2 regions of the Candidatus Clostridium eludens genome follow, and region 1 is predicted to be linked to the other one. Evidence: riboswitches for the same ligand, from Rfam matches in the RefSeq annotation. Region 1 holds a riboswitch; the other holds the start of a gene.
What was found. A riboswitch is a leader RNA that binds a small molecule or an ion and turns the genes downstream of it on or off. The one in region 1 is predicted to bind cyclic di-AMP.

Region 1 (9,074 bases):
ATGTATAATTTCACCTGTAATATAAGAAGCATCCGGTGAGGCAAGAAATACATAAGCCGGTGCTACCTCTACTGGCTGAGCAGGTCTTTTTATAGGGCTATTTAAGCCAAATTTGCCTACCTTTTGAGGACTAAAGGAAGATGGAATAAGCGGTGTCCAAACCGGTCCTGGTGCCACTGCATTTACCCTTATATTTCTGTCTATCAAAGACAAGGCCATAGAACGGGTAAAAGATACTATTGCACCTTTCGTACAAGAATAGTCCAAAAGTGTTTCATTACCATTGTAAGCAGTTATAGATGATGTATTTATTATAGAACAGCCCGGTTTAAAATAAGGTAAAACAGCCCTTGTAAGATAAAACATACTAAATATATTTGTCCTAAAAGTTCTCTCCAATTGTTCATTTGTTATATCCTCAATACTATTCTGCGTAAATTGTACTGCAGCATTATTTACCAACACATCTATCTTATTAAACTTATCTATGGTCTTTTTAACGGCGATATTACAGAAATTGTTATCTGAAATGTCCCCCGACAGCAATAAACATTGTCTTCCATTGGCTTCAATAACCTTTTTTGTATCTTCTGCATCATTGTGTTCATCATAATAAACTATTGCCAAATTGGCACCTTCCTTTGCAAAAGCCACAGCAACCGCTTTTCCTATGCCGCTGTCTCCCCCTGTGATTAATACAACTTTATCTTTTAGCTTACCAGTTCCTATGTAATCTGGACTTTCAAATATAGGTATTGGATTCATCTCAGATTCGATTCCTGGATGTCTATTTTGTTTCTGTTCTGGAACAGATTTGGGAAAGTTCAAGTAAAATTTATTATTCATATTATAATCCTCCTACTACTTTAAAATCAATTAACAATAGTATGGATAACTATAGAAATTATAATTCATCAAATATCCTAAACCATTAATTTCTAAATAATTTTACATCAACAAAAAAGAGTAAGCTCAAAGCCTACTCTCTTAATTTCCCGCATTATAACCAAAATACCGTTGTTCTTTCATTGATACCTATCTTCTACAATAGGTGGGCGCTCTCACTGATATCTCTATCGCCTTAATGCCTTAAAGGTCTCATAAAAGGTCCATATCCACATCCGTCTGTTGAACTCCCTTAACTTGACTGTAGGTTCAAGATAAGAACTTCACAAATATTTCAGAAATTATTTAAATTACTTACTTTGGTGCGAAGGATGGGACTTGAACCCACACGAAGTTACTCGCTACCCCCTCAAAGTAGTGCGTCTGCCTATTCCGCCACCTTCGCATTAATTATATCTTTAAAAATAGCAAAATATTTAATCAATAATTAACTACTTAACTTCCACTAACTCCAAACATTTCACACTCTATTGTCCTCACATTACAATAGTATTATAATCACTTTTCATAAGGCTGTCAACTAAAATTTAATAATGAGCTTATTAGTAAAAAGCCTTTATACAAAAATTTATAAATTCTGTAATTTACCTCCACCCTCTTAATATATTTATCTGTTTCCTTAAAAGGTATATAGTCAAGATTTTCCCCGTCTGTTGAATGCTCCGAATCACTTAACCACTTTTGTACATTACCCCTGCCCCCATTATATGCAGCTAGGACCAGCTTCATGTTGTTGTTAAATTCCATCTTTAAATCATTTAAATACCAGCATCCCATTCTAATATTAAATTCCGGATCATATAGCATACCTTCTTGAAAATCTGTTATATTCATCTTTTCTGCTGCCCATTTAGCCGTATCCGGAGTTATTTGCATGAGACCTATGGCATTTTTATTTGATTTTACATTTCTTTTAAAATTACTCTCTGTCTTAATTACAGCCATTACAAAATAGGCATCCAGACCATACTCTTTAGAATATTTTACTATGTAATCTGAATATTTTAAAGGAAAGTAATATCTTATAACACTCTTTGCACTGAATATTGCTATTATTATCAATAGTACTATTACTATTTTACTTTTAGATTTCAATCTTATATATGCCTTAATATTACACTTTAAGGCACTCCACCCCCTATAATTTCAAAGTTATTTTATTTAATATTTCTTTTAACTGTCTTTTAGTTTCATCTAAAGTATTTGAATTATCCAACACAAAATTAGCATATTTTTTCTTTTCTTCTAAAGACATTTGAGAATTTATTCTATCAATTATCTGCATCTCTGTCAACTTATCTCTTTCTTTTACTCTACACATTTGGATTTTTTTACTTACCCATACCAGTAAAATCATATCCGTGTATTTGTGGAATCCATTTTCTATGAGAGTAGCTCCATCTATTACACAAAGCCTTTCACCTTTTTTGCCTAATTCATCTACTTTTTTAAATATTTCTTTTTTTATAAAAGGAATTATGATATTTTCATATCTATTTTTTTTATCTATATCTGAAAATATATAATCCCCCAACTCTCTTCTTTTTAACTTTCCTGAGCTGTCAATAAATCTTTCTCCGAAAACAGACTTTACTTTATCAATTATTACACTATGTTTTTCAACTACATCCCTAGCTACAATATCAGCATCTATTATCTTTATCCCTTCTTCTTTTAACATGCTGGAAACAGTACTTTTTCCACTCCCTATACCTCCCGTAAGTCCTATTTTAATCATGTCCCCACCCCTGTTTTAATTATTTTATTTAGCCTCGTACCAATTTTGCCCTATACTTATATCCACCTCAAGAGGAACTTTCAATTTAAACACATTTTCCATTTCCCATTTTACAATACTTTTTACATCTTCCAGTTCATCTTTATATACATTTAAAACCAGTTCATCGTGAACTTGAAGTATTATCTTGCTTTTAAAATTACTATGTTCCAATTTATCATACACATTTACCATAGCTATTTTTATAACATCTGCTGCACTTCCCTGAATAGGGGTATTCATGGCTAATCTTTCCCCTAATGCTTTCATTATTTTATTAGAAGATCTTATTTCTGGTATAAACCTTCTTCTATTTAATAGTGTAGTAACATAAAAGTTTTTTTCAGCTTGTTCTACTATATTATCCATATATAATTTTACATTGGGGTATCTTTCAAAATACGTATCTATATAAGATTTTGCTTCTCTTCTGGATATATTTAAATTTCTGGCTAAACTGAAATCTCCAATACCATATACTATACCAAAATTCACAGCCTTTGCATTACTTCTCTGAGTAGATGTAACTTCATCTAAAGGAACTTTAAATACCTCTGAGGCAGTCTTACTATGAATATCACTATGATTTATAAATGCATCTATTAAATTTTCATCACCTGAAATATGAGCTAATATCCTAAGTTCTATTTGTGAATAATCTGCAGAAAGTATAATACAATCTTCATTATCCGGCACAAATATTTTCCTTATTTCTTTTCCCATTTCATATTTTATAGGTATGTTCTGAAGATTAGGTTCAGTACTTGAAAGTCTTCCTGTAGTAGTTACCGTTTGATTAAAATTCGAATGAATTTTACCATCTTGCTCTATTACTCCTTTTAATCCTTCAATATACGTAGAATATAATTTAGTCAGCTGTCTGTAATAAGTTATTTTTTCAATTATAGGATGTTTGTTTTGTAATTTTTCTAACACATCTGCATTAGTGGAATATCCTGTTTTAGTCTTTTTTATAACAGGTAAATCCAATTTTTCAAATAATATTTTGCCAAGCTGCTTTGGAGAATTTATGTTGAATTCTTCTTCAGAAAGAGAATATATTTCCTTTTGAACCTTGCCTATTTCTATCTTAAATTTATCTTCTAGTTGTATTAACTTATCTCTATCTACCTTGAACCCTTCATATTCCATAGATGCAAGCACATAGATAAGAGGCTGCTCTACTTTATACAGTAAGTGATCCATATTGGCATCTGATATTTTCTCTTTTAAAACAGAATATAGTTTGCTAAATAATGTGATTTCTTTTATAAAATAATCCTGATCTTCCTTTGAAATTTCCATCCCCAAATATTCCTTAATAATATCTGCCAATTCATAGTTAGCTCTGGCAGGATCCATTAAGTAAGATGCTATCTTTATATCAAATTCTATGCCTAGAAGTTTTATTCCCATTCTATGAAGTATACTGCAAGGTATTTTTACATCATAGCTCACTTTACTTAGGCTGGAATCTTCAAATAAAAGTTTTGCTGTTTCTACTGCCCTAACACCATTTTCATTATATATTTTTTTCATATCTATTTGAAAGTTTTTTTCTCCTATATTTACAAATATTTTATCTATATAGCTTTTAGAATAACTATTTTCATTTACAACTTTAAAATTAATATGCAATAAATTATTCTTTATAGCTGTGGTAGATAAATATTGTGCAAAATTACAAAATTTATGCAAATTATCTATAATATCAAATTTTACTTGAAAATTTTCTATTTTATCTTTCTCTCTTTCTTCCATTTTAGGTATTTTGTCTACCAAAGATTTAAATTGTAGTTTTTCAAATAATTTTCTTAAGCCTTCAGCATCATACTGTTCTTTAGACTCAATAGATTGCAGATCTATTTCTATAGGAACATCTGTAACAATAGTAGCAAGTCTTTTGCTAAATACAGCCTGTTCCATATAATTTTCCAGATTTTCTTTTAACTTTTTTCCTTTAATACTATCTATATTCTGAAATACATTTTCTATACTTTTATACTCTCTTATAAGCTTAAAAGCAGTTTTTTCTCCTATACCAGGAACTCCTGGTATATTATCTGAAGTATCTCCCATAAGTCCTTTTACATCTATAAACTGTGTGGGAGTTACTCCATACTCATCTATCATTCTATTTCTATCATATATCTCCTTTTGTGTTATACCTTTTTTGGTTATGACGATCTTTACTGAATCCGTAGCCAATTGAAGGGCATCCCTATCTCCAGTAATTACATATACCTCTATACCCTGATTTTCTGCAAAAGTAGATAATGTTCCCATGAGATCATCAGCCTCAAATCCGTCTATTTCAAAAATATTTATAGATAGAAGATTCAATATTTCCTTAACTATTGGAAATTGCTGTGACAGTTCAGGAGGCATTTTTTTTCTACCTGCTTTATATTCACTGTACTTATCATGTCTAAAGGTAGGTGCACTTCTATCAAAAGTACATACTATATAACTAGGTTCAATCTCTGTTTTCATTTTTAACAGCATATTTACAAATCCATAAACTGCATTTGTATGAATTCCCTCTGAATTAGTTAAATCAGGCAGAGCATAAAAGGCCCTATTCATTAAGCTGTGCCCATCCAGTATCAATAATTTTTCCTTAGACATATAATCACCTCCAAAATTTTATTTTAGATGCCTTTCAACAAATCAAGTGATTCTTAGGTTCAGGTGGAGTTTGCTCATGAGGAATGCTTTTCTCCAACTTCTATATTATAACATCTTACTATATCTGCTCTCTACTACTTAGATACCTTGTTAACACATAATTTATTTAATTCCCAGCACCTCAAACAGCTTTTTATAATTTATGTCTGTTTCAATACCACATTTATGCCAATGGTTCTTACATCCACAATAATCAAGGATAACACATTGAGGTACTAAATTCAAATCTCTAGCCTTTAAGCCTCCTTCTATTAAATTTAACACACATGCTATACCCACAATACCTATGTCTCCATATTTAATATCTTTTGTGTTAGAAAAAGCATCACTTTCATGGGGAACTATATAAACTTTAAAATTATGTTGTTCTCCTGTTTTACCCAATATATTAACTTTGCACTTTTCAGAACAATTCATACATATAAAACCTTCATTTACTTTTTTTCTTCTGCATACTCCATAAGGTTTTAGACACATACAGGCAGGAATAATAACTTTTTTATCATTTGTTTTCAAAAATGTATTTCTAAAAGCCTTGTTTAAAATTTCTGCTCCCACCATATTAAGATGATACTCAACTTCTTTACGTCCACAAAAAATATTATCTTCTCTCGTTTCATAAAATTTATATTCATTATTCAGAAAGCTTTTAACTTCTGAAGTATAAATTCCAAGTGCTTTCATAGATTCTTTTTCAAACCAAACTGCTGTTTTGACAGCTATGTCCATTATATCAGATACATAATTTTCATCATTATTTTTAAAAAATGAATTCCATATATTCATTCTTTTAACTTCATATCTAAATTCTCCTGATGCCTTAAGCCATATTATCAATTTTTTAAAATCATTTCTACTATATGATGTATAAATCCTATCTTGGTCATCTACATTAATTAAAAGATATTTATATGACAGTTTTCCCCTTAAATTATCTATATAACTTTTAAAAACCCATGAATACTTTCTTATACTTGAAAGCAAAATTAAAATTCTACAGGGCACTTTAGGTGCATTTAATGCCTTTTTTATATACACATTCCACAAAACTCCTATAATTAAAAATTCCAATTCATATTCTTCCCTACTTCGCAATTTCCCTACATTGGAATATACAATATAGTCCATAAAATCATCTATTATATTATCTGTTCTAACTCTAATTTTTTGTAATACTTTACTGGCAAAATCAGATATAAATTTATAATATTCATTAGAATTATGGAATTTATATCTAAGATCATAAGTTATACAATTCTTCATATACTTTCTCTCCTAATTATAGTTTATACAAATAGTTTTTGCTTTTATAATAATTTAATTATTTTTTATATATTTTTACAAAATAATTCATTTTATGATATATGTACCAATATATCCAGCAATTTAATAAGGATATACTTTGGAAATACTGTTAAAATAACAATTATAAGATAAGACAAGCCTAAACTTCCAAAAACAGGATGAAGTGCGGGGAATAACAATTATTTGAGGTGAATCTTTTTATTAGAAAGTAGGACAATCCCTGTCCAAACCTGTCAGCTAACCTCGTAGGCAAAATAGGGAGGATACTTATGAATTTTAAAAAAATCAGAACAATACTATTTGCAGCAACTTTTTCTATGTTATCTTTTTCACAGGTTTATGCAGCTAATTATACAGTAAAACCCGGAGATTCTCTATTCAAAATAGGCGTATTATTTAAAACTGACGCAGACACCATTATGAAAAATAATAATTTGACAAACAGCCAAATATATCCAAATCAAATCTTGTATGTTAATTCAAAAACATATACTGTAAAAACTTCAGACACACTTTACTTAATAGCAAAAAAATATAACATATCTCTTAACGCATTAATTGCCGCTAATAATAATGTAGACCAATATATTTATCCAGGTCAAGTATTAAATATACCTTCTGGTTCAGTTTTTAAAAGTACAAGCTCTTCAGATCCAATAGTACCTTATAGTCAAAGTGATTTAGACTTATTAGCCAGACTAGTAACTGCAGAAGCTGAAGGCGAGCCTTATATGGCCAAAGTAGCTGTGGCTGCTGTAGTTTTAAACAGAGTACAAAGTCCAAGCTATCCATCTACTATAAAAGATGTAATATATGAAGTATCAGGAGGATATTATCAATTCACTCCGGTCTCCAATGGATGGATAAACAATCCAGCCTCTGATGATTCAAAAAAAGCTGCTTATGAAGCACTCTACGGCTCCGACCCAACAAATGGTGCATTTTATTATTTTGATGACAGCACAACAAATACCTGGCTCTGGTCAAAGAAAATTGCCTTGAGAGTGGGCAAAATGGTATTTGCATATTAGTCTTAAAGTAAAAAATTAAGGCATAAGTAAAAATATTATTTAACCTATAAATTACTTATGCCAAATTTTTTTATTTATTAAGTTTTTTATATATTATATCTCCAATAGTTTGAAGTAACTGAACGATTATTACAAGTATTACTACAGTATAAATCATTATATTAGTTTGAAATCTATAATATCCGTAATTTACTGCCACATTTCCAAGTCCTCCTCCACCTACTGTACCAGCCATAGCAGAATAACCTACTATACTTATAACTGTAAGTGTTATTCCAAGTACTATAGATGGAAGAGCTTCTTTTAGCATAACTTTAAATATTATCTGAATATTGCTTGCCCCAAAAGATTTTGATGCCTCTATCACTCCAGGATCTACTTCCTTAAGCGAAGATTCAATTACTCTTGCTGCAAAAGGTGCTGCAGCAACAGTAAGAGGAACTATAGCAGCTGTAGTACCTATAGCTTTTCCCACTATAAGTTTTGTCAATGGAAAAATGGCTATCATAAGTATTATAAATGGAAATGACCTAAGCAAATTTACTATTACATCTAAAACTTTATAAACTGCTTTATTGGGTCTAAGACCTCCTGATTGTGTCACTATTAATAAAACTGCCGGTATAAATCCTATAATTACTGCAAACACTGTAGAAACTATTACCATATAAAAGGTTTGTCCTATGGCAGGAAATAATACCTCTTGAAATATTTGGCTGAAATTCATATCACTCTACCTCCCATACTACGTTTTTTGAAGAAAGATACTTACATATGACTTCCTTATCTTTTTCATTTATATTTATTACTAAACTTCCTAATACATTATCTCGAAATTTCTCGAGTTTCCCCCAGACTATGGAAAATTTTATATTCAGCTCTATGGCCATGGAAGTTATTAGATTATCCTGACTTATTTCTTTCGGAAAAAATATCCTTACATTTATACCTCTTTCAGGAAGTAATTTTTCATTTCCCAGTAATTTCTTTAAGTACTCTCCTGGCTTTAAGAATACTTCTTCTACCTCCCCCTCTACTTTTATCTCACCCTCATCAATGATTGATACTTTATTACATATTTCTTTTATTACTTCCATTTGGTGGGTTACTACAACTATAGTTAATTTAAATTCTCTATTTATCTTCTTTAAAAGTTCAAGTATAGATTTAGTAGTATTAGGATCTAAAGCAGAAGTGGCTTCATCACAAAGTAATATGCTGGGATTTAATGCAAGTGCCCTGGCAATAGCCACTCTTTGTTTTTGTCCCCCACTTAATTGTCTTGGCATACTTTCTGCTTTATCCTCAAGTCCCACTAAATTCAATAATTCTTTTACCCTATCTTTTATTTTCTTTTTGTCAAATCC
Region 2 (9,074 bases), on a different contig from region 1:
TGCTGAAAGTGATTTTAATTATATTAATGTAAATAACTATAGTGCAGTATGTTATATAAAAAAAGGTCAATATGCTAGAGCTTTGGAGAGGATACAAAATGTACTTAAGGTGGATATTAAAAATATTGAAGCTAAAGAAAATATGAGACTACTTGAAAATATGAATATAATAGGTAAAAAAAGTAATATAAAGAAAATATGCTATATTTCTTTAACTGGGCTTTTGGTGGTGATTTTTATATTTCTTGTTTTCAATATTAGTCATAAAGGAACTGTAAGCATTAAAAGTTTTTTTAACGCAGAAAATATAAAAACTAAAGGTTTAAATTCTCAAAATACTAAGAAAAAAGCTGGAAATATTAATGAAAAAATCAATCAAAATAAGGAAAATTATGAAAAATTAAAAGAAACTTTTCCTTCTGCAGATATACAAAATTATATAAAAAATAAAGATTATGATTCCATATATGTACAAGTTATAAAATGGAGAAACAAAAAATTGGAGGCTAGTGAAGAAAGTTTATTATCACAAGCTTCCCAGTTGTTAAATGTAGAAGGATGTGCTTATTTTTATAAATTGGGATGTAACTATTTAAATAACAAGGATTATAATGATGCAAGAACTTATTTAACAAAAGCCTATGAGTTTGGAATGGAAAATGAATTATATCCTCATATAGTTTATATGTTAGGAGCTTCTTTTGATTTCTCAGGAGATTCAAAAAGCACTATAAAATATTATACAGAATATGACCAAAAATTTTCTAGCGGCAGTTACGAAGAAACAGTGCTGTATAGGCTTGCTCTTATATATAAAGATTTAGATATGACGGCATCTAAAAATTATGCTAAAAGACTAGTAGAAACTTATCCTGAATCTATTTACAATAATTCACAAATAAATAATTTAATGAATTAAGGACTAAAAAAAGTTGACGTGAGAAATAATATAATATAGAATATAATTATAAGATATACCCCTGTGGGGTATAAGGAGGGTGAAAAATGGTAGAAGAAATAAAAGATATGAATTTTTCGGAGTCTGTTAAAGAATCGTCAACTCCTGTAGTGGTGGATTTTTGGGCTTCATGGTGTGGACCTTGCAAAATGCTTTCACCTGTAATGGAAGAGGTTTCAGATGAATTACAGGGAAAGGCTAAATTTTTTAAGATAAATGTAGATGAAAATCCTGTTACAGCAGCACAATTTAAAATTGGAAGTATTCCAACCGTAATGGTGTTTAAAGATGGAAGTGTAGTAGAACAATTTGTTGGGTTTAGGCCTAAAGATACAATAAAAGATGTTTTACAAAAACACATATAAATTAAACTTATATGTTGTGTCATTTTAATTTGTTGTAGTTTTATGTAAAAAATGTAATAGGGGGGTGAGGATACTTGGAACATAGGTATGATATTGCCATAGTAGGCAGCGGACCTGCGGGAATTTCTGCAGCTATTAATGCTAAGATAAGAAATAAAGATATTATTGTTTTTGGAAGTGAAGAACTCAGTGATAAATTGGTAAAGGCGCCTAAAGTTAATAATTACCTTGGGCTGCCAGACATGACAGGGCTGGGGCTGAAGGATAGCTTTAAAAGGCATTTAGATAATATGGGCATAGATATAACCCTTGAAAGAATAAATTCTATATATGCAATGGGAAAATATTTTGCACTTGCGGTTAATGAAAAAATGTATGAAGCAAATGCAGTTGTGCTAGCTACAGGTATAGAGTATACAAAGCCATTAAAAGGAGAAGAGGAATTTCTGGGCAGAGGAGTAGGATACTGTGCAACCTGTGATGCACCTCTTTACAAGGGCAAAATTGTTACTGTTATTGGATATAACAAAGAAGCAGAAAAAGAAGCTAACTACGTAAGTGAACTTGCCCAAAAAGTATATTATATACCCATATATAAGGAAAAATCTAATCTAAAAGAAAATATAGAGGTAATACAGGATAAAATTTTAGAGATATATGGAGCAGATAAAGCAGAAAAAGTTATTTTAAAAAATAGAGAAGTAACCACAGATGGGGTGTTTGTATTGAAAAACAGTATTGCACCAGATCAGCTTATGCCAGGACTTGTTCTAGAAAATGGACATATAAAAGTAGATATAGATATGAAGACCAATATAGAAGGGTGTTTTGCGGCAGGAGATTGTACTGGGAAACCATATCAATACATGAAGGCTGCAGGACAAGGACAAATAGCAGCACTTAATGCTGTTTCATACCTTGATGAAAAATAATAAATAGTAATTAAAAATTAAAACCTCGCTCATAGCGAGGTTTTAATTTTTAATCTACCATGAAAAACACATGGTTACCTATATATTTAATATTTCTCTTATTAATGTTTTTCATCCATTGAGATGTAGCTATCTTGGGGTTATAAAAGAAAGTAGATTTACCAGTAGGATCCACTCCTTTTAGTGCCTGAGATACTGCAGTATAACTATTTTTATTTGGAGTTACATTTATAGCTCCATTTTGTACACATGAAAAGGCTCCCTTTTGTTTTATTACACCCTGAACTGTCTTTGGAAATTCAGGGTATTTCAGCCTATTTAATATTACAGAAGCTACTGCTACCTGACCTTCAAAAGGCTCAGAATTACTTTCGGCGTAAACAACCTTAGCCATTAACTCCACATCCTCCTGAGTTATGTATATCTTTTGATTGGAGTAATTAAATACTTGCACAACTTCCTCTTGCTGATTAAGCAAATTAGGATTAGAATTGTTAAAATCCCCTGCACTTACTTTGCCAGAAGGCATTAGTAATAACAAAGGAAAAACTATAAAACAAAAAAATTTTTTCAAAATATATCCTCCTTGTTACCGACGGGGTTAGCTGACGGGTTCGGAAAAGGTATAACCTACGTACGTAAAGTACGATTCACCCCAAATAATACTGGTTTCCCCGTGTTTTTTTATAAAACTTAGGCTAATGATATTGTACCCACTTAGTAAGATAAAATACTAGAAAAAATATACTTTATTAAAATTTTATTAAAATAATTTATCATAGGGATATAAACGATATCAAATAGTATATAATTATTATAGATATTATTAACAGGATGGTGAAATTAGTGGAGTTATTGCAGCTAACGGTTAATTCAATAAAAAATATAAGTATAACTTCTGTTATGGATATATTAGTAGTAGCATATATACTTTATAAGGCATATATGCTTATAAAAGAAACCAGGGCAGAACAGCTTTTAAAAGGAATTGTACTTATAATATTTCTTATACCTATAAGCAGTTTTTTTCATTTGATTATGCTTAACTGGATACTTACAAAAACTTTGACTATAGGAGTTCTTTCTATTGTGATTATATTTCAACCGGAAATTCGTAGGGCACTTGAGCATTTGGGAAGAACTGCTTTTAATGATAAACATATATTAGCAGATGAAGAAGTGATGGAAAAGGTGATAACGGAAATTGGAATTTGTGTAGAAAATTTATCTCAAAGTAAGACCGGAGCTATTATTGTAATAGAGCAGGTTACGGGACTTGGAGATGTGATAAATACGGGAACAAAGTTAGATGCACTAGTATCATCTGCACTTTTAGAAAATATATTTGTAGTAAATACTCCACTACACGATGGGGCGGCTATAATAAGAAACAATAGAATAGTATCAGCGGGATGTTTCTTACCACTTACAAATAATAATGAATTAAATAAAAAATTGGGTACACGACATAGAGCTGCAATCGGAATATCAGAAAATTCTGATGCTTTGGTTATAGTAGTTTCAGAGGAAACAGGTATTATTTCTTTTGTTGCCAATGGAAAACTTATGAGAAATTATACGAAAGATAGATTAAAGAAGGTTCTTGCTGCTATAATGAAAAAAAGGTTTCAAAAAAAGGCTACATGGAGGGAGAGGGTGATTGAGTGGAAGAAAAAATTAAAGGACATCAAGTTTTAATTAAAATATGTTGTATTATTGCGGCATTCATTTTATGGTTATATATATTTAACGTACAAAATCCTACAATAGAGAGGAAAATTGTAGTACCTGTAAATATAATTAACGAGGATGTACTTGCTCAATCAAAACTTGTACAAATTGGAGAAAAAGAATTTAACATATCCCTTTTGGTAAAAGGAAGTGCCTCCGATGTATACTCAATTAAATCTGCTGATTTCCAATTGCAATCAGACTTGAGTTCCTATAGTATGAAAAAGGGAGAAAACAATATACCGGTATCAGTAAAAAAAAGTCCTGATAATATACATATAGTTAACAATGATAACTTATGGGTAAAATTGCAACTAGATGAACTAAAGCAAAAAAATATATCTATAAGAGTAGTATTGCAGGGAAAATCAAAGGAAGGATATTATGCCTTAGAGCCTATCCTAAAAACAGAACAGGCAGAAATTAGTGGTGCGGAAGATGTAGTAAGTAAAGTAAAAAGTGTTGTGGCAAAGTATGATTTGAAATCTGCCGGGAAAGATATAAATACTTCAATGCTTCTTCAGGCACAGGATATATCGGGAAATATAGTAAAAGATGTTACTATTAATCCATCCTCTGTTAATGTTACTATACCTGTGGGTAAAATTAAAACTGTACCCATAAGTATTAAATTTCAGAATAATATTGAAGATGCCAGTAAATTAATAACTACTGCTGAACCAGATAAGATAGATATAGCAGGAGAGGAAAGTGTTATAAGAAACATAAATGAATTAGATACAGAAGCTATTGACTTAAGTAAAATTCAAAATGAAGACACTCTTGAAGTAAAGCTTATAGTTCCTCAGGGTATAAAACTGGTGAACAATAATGGTGTGGTAAAGTTAAAAATAAATTCAGCTGAATTAAATAATACTAATAAAACCTCTCAGAAAGAAATGAATTTAAATATACAGGTTAAAAATTTAAATGACAGTTATACAGCTCAATTAAGTTCCAGTAGTGTATCTGTGGTAATTTCTGGCTCTGAAAGTGTTATAAATAGTCTAACTGAAAATGGTGTATCCTGTTATGTAGATGCAAGTTCATTCACTGAAGGAGAGCAGACTGCAAATGTAGTGGTATCTCTTCCAGAAGGAGTATCTTTGGTATCACAAGATCCACAAAATATTAAATTACAAATCAGTAAAAAGGCAGTGGAGGAACAAAATGTCAATAATAATGAATAATTTAAGTATAAATATAGACGAAGATCTTGAAAAATTAAAAATTAAAGTGGTAAAGAGACTAAAAGTAAGTAATAAACATATTAAGGAATTCAAAATACTTAAAGAGTCTATAGATGCCAGAAAAAAAAATAATATAAAGCTCAACTATTCTGTGGAAGTGGTTTGTGACGATGAAAATAAGATAGTGTCAAGGGCAAAAAATAAAGATGTGAAAATAAAAGAAGAAAATTTAACAGAAGATTTAATTTGTGGCACGAAAAAAATGGAAACCAGACCAATAGTTGTTGGCATGGGACCTGCAGGTATGTTTGCAGGTCTTTTGCTGGCTAAAAAAGGATATAGGCCTTTAATAATAGAAAGAGGGGAAAAAATTGAGCAAAGGATAACAACTGTAAATAAGTTTTGGGATACGGGAAAGTTGGATTTGGAATCTAATGTACAGTTTGGTGAGGGGGGGGCAGGCACTTTTTCTGATGGAAAGTTGACCACTAGAATAAAAGATAGAAGGTGCCAGTTTATTTTAGATACTTTTGTAAAATGTGGAGCACCAAAAGAAATCATATATAGTGGTAAACCACATATAGGAACGGATAACTTAAAAGTAGTAGTTAAAAATATAAGAAATAAAATACTGGAATTAGGAGGAGAAATATTATTTAAAAGTAGATTGGAAGATTTAGTAATAGCACATGGAAAACTAAAGGCTATAGTGGTAAATGGTAGTGAAATCTGCTGTGATAATCTAATATTGGCCATAGGGCATAGTTCAAGAGATACATATGAAATGCTTTATGAAAGAAATGTATTTATGGAACCTAAAGCATTTTCTATAGGTGTCAGGGTAGAGCACTCACAGCACATGATAGATATAAATCAATATGGGAAGTTTGCAGGTCATCCTAAATTAAGGGCAGCAGATTATAGATTAGTCTATAACAGTAGTGATGGAAGGGGAGTATATAGTTTTTGTATGTGTCCTGGAGGAGAAGTGGTAGCGGCATCATCAGAAGAAGGCAGACTTGTAACTAATGGTATGAGTTATTATAATAGGGAACTGAATAATGCAAATTCAGCAATAGTTGTAACTGTGGGAGAAAATGATTTTTGGGGCGATTCGCCTCTTAAAGGTGTAGAATTTCAAAGATATTATGAAAGTTTGGCTTACAATATTGGAGGAGGCAATTACATTGCACCAGTGCAGTTAATCAAAGATTTTTTAAGAGATAAAATATCTGATAAATTGGGAGAAGTAGAACCTACCTACAGACCAGGCTATGAATTTAGGGATTTAAGCAAATGTCTTCCTGAGAAGGTGGCCTCGGCATTAAAGGAAGGTTTCGTTGATTTTGAGAGGAAAATAAAAGGGTTTTCAGAGGGACATGGAATTATGACAGGAATTGAAACCAGAACCTCGGCACCAGTTAAAATAACCAGAAATGACAATTTGGAGAGTATTTCATTAGGGGGATTATACCCTTGTGGAGAAGGGGCAGGATTTGCGGGAGGTATAGTATCTGCAGCGGTGGATGGATTAAAAACAGCTGAGAGTATAATCAAAACCCATAGTTGTTGTACTAAATAATATAAATATGTTTTTATTGAAAGAATATATAGTTAAAAATATAACAAATATAAGTTACTTAAATTAAAATTAAAAAAATTATTTTAATTTAATGCTATTTTATCTTTCATTTATGTATAAAACATGGTATACTAGAGAAAATAGATTGTCTACATATTAACAATGTGAATAATTGATGATAGGAAATAAGGGTATAGAATATTAGAAATTATGAAGCTTAGTTTATAAAAAAATGCAAATTAACTGAAATTCCAAGGGAAATTATTGAAGACATGATTAAAATTTCCTATATTTACAATGTTATATAAGTTATATTTTAAAACTAAGTGGTGTGTAATAAAAGTAGATTGTCTACATATTAACAAATTGTATAATTTTAATAATACAATTTATAAAGAATTTGTGTGTTTTATTTCACATGAATTATTAAAATTAATTAGCTGTCTATATAATAAAAATTTTAATAAATAAGTCTTGCATAAGAATCCCATCAAACTGTTTTATTTTGTTTTGCAACAATAATATAACAGTCTGATGGGATTTTTATATTTTGTTTTACAGTATCATAATTAATGGCGTCTAAATTACATTGTACAAATATTTTTAATATAATATAATATAATATGGATGTTTTAAATTAAAGAAAATTAACTTTTAATAAGCGAGGTATTAATATGCATAGAATGTTTGGGACCGATGGGGTAAGAGGAATTGCAAATAAGGAGTTGACTCCAGAATTAGCATATAAATTAGGAAAAGCAGGGGCATATGTATTAACAGCTAAATGCCATAAACCTAAAATACTTGTAGGGATGGATACTAGAATATCCGGGGATATGCTTGAAAATGCCTTAGTATCAGGTATACTCTCTATAGGAGCAGAAGCTATTTGTGTTGGTATAATACCTACCCCGGCAGTGGCTTATTTAACGAGAAAGTATGGTGCAGATGCAGGAGTGGTTATATCAGCATCTCATAATCCAGTAGAATATAATGGAATAAAATTTTTTAATGGAAAAGGGTATAAGCTATCTGATGATTTAGAAGATAAAATACAGCATGTAATTGAAAGTAATTTTGAAGGTATATCCATGCCTATAGGGGGAAAAGTGGGCAGAAAAATAGAAGAAACAGGAGAGGCATTAAGAAATTATGTAGAATTTGCTAAATCAACTATAGATACAGATTTAAAAAATTTAAAGGTAGTTTTAGATTGCGCAAATGGTGCGTCCTATGTAACTTCTGTAAAGGCTTTTGAGGAATTAGGGGCAAAAGTAAAAGTTATAAACAATAAACCTGATGGAATAAATATAAATAGCAATTGTGGTTCAACGCATCCAGAGAACCTTATGAAAACTGTAGTAGAAGAAGGGTATGATATGGGACTTGCCTTTGATGGGGATGCAGATAGATGTTTAGCAGTAGATGAAACAGGAAATCTTATAAATGGAGATTTTATTATGGCTATAATAGCAAAGCATCTAAAAGATCAGGGAAAGCTATATAAAAATGTAGTGGTATCTACTGTAATGAGTAATCTTGGATTTGATATAGCATTGAAAGAAGAGGGAATACTCACGGTAAAAACTCAGGTTGGAGATAGGTATGTACTTGAAGAAATGAAAAAGGAAGGATACAAATTAGGAGGAGAACAGTCCGGGCATATAATTATGTTGGATTATAATACCACGGGAGATGGATTGATTACTGCCCTTCAAATAGCTTCTATAGTTAAAGAGAGTGGCAAAAAGTTATCTGAGATTGCTTCAATGATGAAAAATTTCCCTCAAGTATTAGTAAATGCCAAAGTTCCAAATAGTAAAAAGAATATATATGAAGAAGATAAGGAAATAGTATTAAAAATTAAAGAAATAGAAAAAAAGTTAGATGGATGCGGAAGAGTACTAATAAGACCTTCGGGAACAGAGCCTTTAGTTAGAGTTATGTTAGAGGGAGAAGTGCAAAGTGAAATAGATAAAATTGCCCATAATCTGGCTAAATTAATTGAAATGAAAGTGAATTAATAATTTTTAAATATATAAATGCATTGTCATGAAATTTGACGATGTGTTTTTTTATTAAGGAATTAATTTTAATTCTTAATTTTTGATTAAATTTATATAATAAAAAAGGTTAATTGTAAATTTATTAATAATTTATCCGATCGCTACCATTGCTAACACCCCCATCGCACTCTGTGAAAGCGATTCACACAAAATTAAAAATTTTTGGTTCTCTGCTTTTCTGTCAAAGTGGGGGATAAGCACTGCTACGCGCCTGGATAAGTTCTTCTCCTAAAGGATAACGTATTCTAAG

Region 2: it holds a riboswitch for cyclic di-AMP, as region 1 does, so the genes downstream of both, ACJDU8_RS11180 (cell wall hydrolase) here and ACJDU8_RS04055 (cell wall hydrolase) in region 1, are expected to answer to the same signal.

Annotation. Positions count from the first base shown of each region.
Region 1 is NZ_JBJHZX010000004.1:114,393-123,466, forward strand. It holds gene ACJDU8_RS04020 (SDR family oxidoreductase) at 1-846, opposite strand, end outside; tRNA gene ACJDU8_RS04030 (tRNA-Leu) at 1,207-1,291, opposite strand; gene ACJDU8_RS04035 (lytic transglycosylase domain-containing protein) at 1,423-2,001, opposite strand; gene coaE (dephospho-CoA kinase) at 2,045-2,644, opposite strand; gene polA (DNA polymerase I) at 2,669-5,311, opposite strand; gene ACJDU8_RS04050 (DUF116 domain-containing protein) at 5,474-6,634, opposite strand; cyclic di-AMP (ydaO/yuaA leader) riboswitch at 6,803-6,943, shown strand; gene ACJDU8_RS04055 (cell wall hydrolase) at 6,946-7,707, shown strand; gene ACJDU8_RS04060 (methionine ABC transporter permease) at 7,778-8,434, opposite strand; gene ACJDU8_RS04065 (methionine ABC transporter ATP-binding protein) at 8,436-9,074, opposite strand, start outside.
Region 2 is NZ_JBJHZX010000015.1:34,871-43,944, reverse strand. It holds gene ACJDU8_RS11195 (tetratricopeptide repeat protein) at 1-919, shown strand, start outside; gene trxA (thioredoxin) at 1,006-1,323, shown strand; gene ACJDU8_RS11185 (NAD(P)/FAD-dependent oxidoreductase) at 1,398-2,255, shown strand; gene ACJDU8_RS11180 (cell wall hydrolase) at 2,305-2,829, opposite strand; cyclic di-AMP (ydaO/yuaA leader) riboswitch at 2,831-2,965, opposite strand; gene cdaA (diadenylate cyclase CdaA) at 3,102-3,953, shown strand; gene ACJDU8_RS11170 (CdaR family protein) at 3,920-5,176, shown strand; gene ACJDU8_RS11165 (NAD(P)/FAD-dependent oxidoreductase) at 5,157-6,758, shown strand; gene glmM (phosphoglucosamine mutase) at 7,433-8,782, shown strand.